Regions from separate parts of the Bacillus shivajii genome, predicted to be linked through region 1. Evidence: predicted binding sites of a transcription regulator. Region 1 holds the regulator's gene; the other holds the start of a gene.

What was found. The regulator LexA, encoded in region 1, represses DNA repair genes until DNA is damaged. The targets are predictions, from matches to a motif close to CGAACATATGTTCG.
Region 2: the regulator LexA is predicted to act here: its motif matches at 1,666-1,679, upstream of LGQ02_RS07895 (Y-family DNA polymerase).

Annotation. Positions count from the first base shown of each region.
Region 1 is NZ_CP084703.1:2,500,010-2,503,439, reverse strand. It holds gene glnA (type I glutamate--ammonia ligase) at 1-735, shown strand, start outside; gene LGQ02_RS12240 (hypothetical protein) at 781-1,236, opposite strand; gene lexA (transcriptional repressor LexA) at 1,622-2,245, opposite strand; gene yneA (cell division suppressor protein YneA) at 2,480-2,797, shown strand; gene LGQ02_RS12225 (YneB family resolvase-like protein) at 2,794-3,430, shown strand, end outside.
Region 2 is NZ_CP084703.1:1,620,282-1,623,711, reverse strand. It holds gene LGQ02_RS07900 (YolD-like family protein) at 19-348, shown strand; gene LGQ02_RS07895 (Y-family DNA polymerase) at 385-1,647, opposite strand; gene LGQ02_RS07890 (ABC transporter permease) at 1,928-3,070, opposite strand; gene LGQ02_RS07885 (ABC transporter ATP-binding protein) at 3,084-3,430, opposite strand, start outside.

The sequences.
Region 1 (3,430 bases):
GCTGATGCAATAACTACGTGTGACAACATCCAAACGTTTAAGCTCGTTGTAAAGACGATCGCAAGAAAGCACGGTCTTCACGCAACATTCATGCCTAAACCACTATTTGGAGTGAACGGAAGCGGGATGCATGCGAATATGTCACTTTTCCGCAGTAAAAAAGAAAATGCTTTCTTTGACGCGGATACACCAACGCAATTAAGTGAAACGGCGATGCAATTTTTAGCTGGTACACTAAAGCATGCAGATGCTTACACAGCCATCACAAACCCTACAGTGAACTCTTATAAGCGTTTAGTTCCTGGATATGAAGCGCCATGTTATATCGCTTGGTCAATGAGAAATCGTTCTCCATTAGTACGCATTCCATCTTCAAGAGGAATTAGTACGCGTATTGAAGTACGTAGTCCAGACCCAGCAGCAAACCCATACTTAGCAATGGCAGCTTTACTTGCAGCCGGTCTTGATGGAATTCGTAACGAAATGACACCACCATCTGAAACTGATGGTAACATTTATGCAATGGATGAAGAGGAAAGAGAAGCAGAAGGAATTCATGCATTGCCTGCAACATTAAAAGGTGCCATTGATGCATTGAAGAAAAATGAAGTCATTACGAAATCTCTTGGTGAACACGCACTTGAACACTTTATTGAAGCAAAAGAAATCGAGTGGGACATGTTTAGAACCCAAGTACATCCTTGGGAGAGAGAGCAGTACATGACGACTTATTAATAGCAAAAAAGTCCTTGATACGTATTCAGTATCAAGGGCTTTTTACTACTCATACATACTTAATGAATCATCAGTATCATAAATAGACTCCCATTCTTTATAAGAGAGTTGAAAATCTTTAGGGTAAGTTCCTGCTAAAAGGGTAAACGCCCCCTTATCATAGAGGATGAAATAACTTTTCTTCATGTCAACATCTTTTGATTCTTTTGATTCAAAAGATTTTATCATTTCTTCTTTCTCGTCTTCTGTAATCTCTACGTTTAATACTTTTGTTATACCTTTAGACCCATCATTTTTAACTAAAGAGTAGACTCCGTATCCATACCATTCTTTTTCTTCTGTAAACATCTCTCTTTTAGCTTCGTCGTATTTTTGTTCCCTTTGATAATAATACCCACAATGAAAACAACACAAAAATGTTTCATCAGTTTTATAATAGAAATCTTCTAATGCTGTTTTTTTACATTGTGGACATTCAACATTTGACATAATAGAGGCCATTCATCTACACTCCTTTAATTGATATAAGTTTTTTTGTAATTAAAAGGTTGAGAGTGTTAAAAAATGATCACCTACTTTCGATCAAACTTTTATTTGAAGTGATTCTTGGAAGTTCAAATTCGATTGTTTTAAAGGTGTATAGAAGGTATAAATCTAAGGGGATTTTTAGAAGTAATTAAAAATGATGGCAAAAAGGTAGAAAAATAACATGAAATTATATTTATATTAACAATTCAGAGGTTAGAAAACAAGTGTTCGGGTATGTTGTTGATTTATGTAACTAATATTTAAACAGTGGAGAATTGACCAATTTAATAGGTGGCTTTATCTTATTGTGATTTTGTGATTTTTTAGTCACACAAAAAACCACCCATTTGGGTGGTTTTTAATGAATCGTCCGGAATACTCCAACAACTTTTCCTAATATATGAACATTTCTTAAGATGATCGGTTCAAGTGTTGCGTTCTCTGGTTGCAAGCGAACATGATCTTTTTCTTTGAAAAAGCGTTTAACAGTTGCTTCATCTTCCTCTGTCATTGCAACGACAATATCACCGTTATTAGCACTTTGTTGCTGACGTACGACGACATAATCCCCATCAAATATACCAGCTTCAATCATCGAATCTCCTTGAATCTCAAGAATAAACGAATTTTCATCGCCAACTAAATGTGCGGGCATTGGTAAATACTCTTCAATATTTTCAATAGCTGTAATCGGTGAACCGGCAGTAACTTTACCAATGACAGGAATATATAAAGAAGGTGATTCGGATACTCGTGATGGTTCATCTTCCATTCCTATAACTTCAATAGCTCGAGGCTTTGTTGGGTCGCGGCGAATATATCCTTTCTTTTCTAATCGAGACAGGTGTCCATGTACAGTTGAACTGGAAGCGAGTCCGACTGCTTCACCTATTTCCCTAACAGATGGTGGGTACCCTTTTTCTTTTACTTTGTCTTTTATAAAAGCAAGTATATCTTGTTGCCTTTTTGATAGTTTTGTCATTGAATGCACCTCGTTTATTGATTGATTTTATGCGGTGTTCTACGTAAGTTCAAAATAGTTCACAAAATAAATTGACTAGCTCATTTACATCAAAATCTGAATAATTATTTCAGGAACATTATACCATGGCTAAAAAAAAGGTGCAAACATCCGTTCTCTTTTTGTGTTGACACGAACAGATGTTCTTGATAGTATGTATACGAACAAACATTCGTTTAAAGTGGAGTGAGTAATATGGTAAAGTTAAAAAGTTTTAAAAGAGGAATCGATTGTTCGATATTTGTTTTATTTTTAGCGATGGGTTTATTTATATGGACAACTGCAACGGCATCGGAACTTCCTGATGATCAACGTCTATTAACAGAAGAGTGGGTTGTTGAAGAGGGGCAATCTTTATGGACGATTGCCTCAGTACAAGCTGACAATGTAGATATGCCTGTTCAGTCTGTTATTTTATGGATACAAGAAAAAAATGAATTAAATGATTCTAATATATACCCAGGTCAAAAACTTACTATTCCTGTAGATTTGGAGGGTTATGTAACAGAATGAAGCTTCGTGCAATTATCTATACAAGAGTAAGTACAGAAAAAGAAACTCAAGAGACATCCCTTAAAAGGCAGCAAGAGGAATTATTAAAAGGGGCCGATGAATGGGGGATGAAGGTCGTTGACGTTGTAGAAGAAAAAGCAAGTGGCTATGATGTAGACAGAGATGGTTTTTTGAATATGCTTACAACATTTAAAGAAGGCAAAGCAAACGCTTTACTCATCCAAGACGATACTAGGCTTGGCCGTGGTAATGCAAAAGTAGCATTAATACATCAGTTAAATAAATTAGGGATTCGTATCTATACAATGGAGGATATGGGGACAATGGTTCTTTCTGAAACAGATACAATGATATTAGATATTGTTTCAATCGTAGAAGAGTATCAAAGGAAGCTTCATAACCTTAAAATTAAAAGAGGCATGAAAAAAGCAGTTGAACAAGGTTATGACCCATCCATAAATTTAATTGACAAAAAGCATGGTGGAGGTCGTAAAAAACAAGATGTGCCGATAGAAGAGATTGTTCGTCTTAAAGAGAACGGACTCACTTTTCATGAAGTAGCTGCAACGTTAAGAGGGTTTGGATATTCGTTATCAAAGGCAACTGCACATAGACGATATCAAGAATATAAAC
Region 2 (3,430 bases), 880 kb from region 1:
TTTTTAGGAGTGATCAAAATGAATCGAGATCGTGGTGTGATTAAGTGGACATCGATGATGCTTCCTGAACATGTCAAACGATTAAAAGAGTTAACAGAGCAACAAGAAAAAAAGGAAAAACCGGCATTAGATGAACAAGTTTTCGAAGAATGGAGTCGAGTCCTTGGAAAAGCTTATTATGAAAACCATTCAATTAAGCTCACATTATTTGGAGATGGCGATGAAATATTTATTGAAGGAGAAGTTCTTCGCATTGATCAAACGGCAAATAAATTAGTACTTCAAACAAGGGAGGGCAAAGAAAGAGTATCCTTCTCTGATATCATTGACCTTTCAGTGATTGCATAATTTTTAAGGAGAACGGGGCAGACCCCGTTCTCCTCTTTATGCTTTATGGCCTCCGACAAGTGTATTTCGGTGACGGGCAGTTCCTCCTTGTGCATAAGAAACACCTCGTAATAATGCGTTTGACCCATGCTTTCGTCTAATTTCATCCATCGCATAGCCGAGTTCTCGTTGCTTCGGACGAGCTGTATCCAGCAAATTTAACTGGATCGAGTCATCATCACAAATGTTTGCTAAAGCAACGGAAACACGCCGTACCGTGCTACCATCATAATTCTTTGCGAATATTTTTAAACATACGTCGTACATCTCCATCGTTATATTCGTTGGTTCTGCTACCGTCATTTGACGATGAAACCCTCCACTTGTAGCATCTTTACTATAACCGACACCGAGACAAACCGTCTGCCCAGCCCTACGTTCTTCACGCGCACGCGCTGCCACTTCTTCACACATTTCTAAAATAACACGCTTTACTTCTATTGGATCATTATAATCTCTCATTAATATTTGGCTTTTTCCGTAACTAATTTGCCCGTTCAAAATCGGTGCCCCGAGCTCGGAAAGATCAACACCCCAAGCATGGTAATAAAGTTGGTTGCCCATCACGCCAAATGCTTTTTCTAATTTAGGTAATGAATAAGCGGCAAGCTGCTCGACTGAAAAGATCCCCATATGATTAAGTCTTCTCTCCACTCTCGAACCAATCCCCCACATTTTTTGCAGAGGCGAGATCGGCCAAAGTTTTTTCTCGACATCATCATACGTCCACTTCGCAATTCCGCGCTTTTTTGCCTCAATATCTAAACATACTTTTGACATGAGCATGTTCGGACCAATCCCGATTGCACATGAAAGCCCAAATCGCTTATATAAGTCATCGCGAATTTTTTCAGCTAGTTCCCAATCACTCCCCCACAACCGCTCGGTACCACGAATGTCAAGAAAGCTTTCGTCCACACTGTACGTATGGATCGCCTCCATCGGGACATATTGATAAAACAGTTCTGTCACTTGCACTGAAATATTTAAATACGTCGCCATCGTTGCGTTAACGAGTTGAATTCGTGAATCTTTCGGCACTTCAAAAAGCCTGTTTCCGGTTTTAATCCCGAAGTCTCTTTTTAAAGCCGGTGTCGCGGCTAAAATAACACTTCCTTCCCGCTCTGTGTCCCCTACAACCGCTAAATGACATGTTAAAGGATCAAGCCCGAGCGCGACTGCCGCACAACTTGCGTAAAAACTTTTCATATCAATACACATAATCGTCCGCTTTGGTAGTGAATCGTACGCAATATCCATGTTCTCACTCCTTGTAAAAGAACATATGTTCGTGTTCTATTTTTTATTATATGCAATGACCATTTTTATATCAACTGGAAAAATGCCCCGCCCTTTTTTTAAGCCCACTGAAAAAGTCATGATGTCCGTCCAAAAAATCCTTTTATCAAGTGGTTTTTCAGCGGCCTCAACTTTTTAACATCATTATTTGTCAAATAATGAAAAAAGCTTAGAGAAATGTTTATCTTGTAAACATCAGCCTCTAAGCTTGTGTAAAAAATGATTTTTATTTGTGACTTCCCTAGCTTTTCGCCCCATTTAAAAATTTATTGAAATGTTTTGCTGCAAAAAGCAGGCCTATAATCGCAACGATAAGTAATACGGCTATTGATGCCCCAATATCTGTTACACCTGCGCCGCGAAGCATAATATCTTGAAATCCTGCTTGTGCCCAATATTGTGGAACAAATAAAGCGATTCGTTGCATGAGTTCTGGTAAAAACTCGATCGGAACCCAAAGGCCACCTAGCATTGCGCCACCTAAAGCTAACACTTGTGTAATTGCAATCCCAAAGTTTTCACTTTTCGCAAAAAGTGCGATGGCAAGGCCTAAACCAGTTGTTGTGAGTGATAGAACGATCGATAAAATGAAAATCGCAAATAAATTACCGAGATAAAGATCGTAAACAAGGTAACCAAAGCCAAGTAACACCCAAACTTGTACAAAGACGATAATGATAAAAGGGACCCACTTTCCTAATAAATATTGGTACTTATTTAATGGTGTGCTTGCTAGCCTCGCTAGCATTCCGCCTTCTCGATCTTTCAAAAATGAGTTGACCATTGAAATGATGATGAAAAAGGTGAACATAACCGTATAACCTGGTACGATTTGCGTAATCGCATTTTGTTCCTCAGACTGCTGAGCGACTTCATTAATAGAGAATGGTGGCTCTAATAACGCCGTTAACTCTTCTTCGTTTGAAACTCGCTCTCTTAATATCTGTTCCACTTTTTCTTGTTGAAAAGAATAAGCGATGTTTTCAACAAGGTTTTGAACCGGACGAACCGAGTCTTGTTTTAGTGAATCGAAATGAAAGTCAATGGCATTTTGTTTCCCTTCATAAAGGCGGTTTTCAAATCCTTCTGGGATGATAATAAGGGTAGATATATTACCGCCCTCCAACTCCTCTATAGCCGCTTGTTCACTTGACTTCTCGATCAGATCAAAAACTTCTGCTTCCTCGATAATCATAAGAAATTGTTCTGACATTTCTGTTGCATCTTCATTGATATAATGGACGGTAAAAGTGACCTCATCAACCGCACCGAAAATGAACGAGAATAAGACGATGAAAAGAATCGGCATCCCAAGTAACCAAAAGAAAAAGCCTTTATCTGTCAATTGTTTTTTCAATTCTGTTTTGATCATACTAAAAATCATCGCACTGTACCTCTCAATCCCTTAAAGATGATCCTGTCAGTGACAGGAAGATATCTTCTAAACTTTGTTTCGTAATCTCAAGACGCTCGACTTGCGCTTCTTTTTTTAAAAGCAGGTCTGCGATATCATCGATCACCTGTAAGGGTTCATTCGTATCAATTTTATATCCTTCTTTCACATCGGAAACTTCGCCGAACTGTTTTAAATCTTCTTTTTTTACACCTGTTCCTTGAACAAATATAGAAGGCGTTGCATACTTCACAAGGATTTCTCTTACTGTTCCACTTTCTACAATCTGCCCTTGGTCAATGAGCGCAATTTTGTCACACAAGTTTTCTACTTCTTCCATGTAATGGCTTG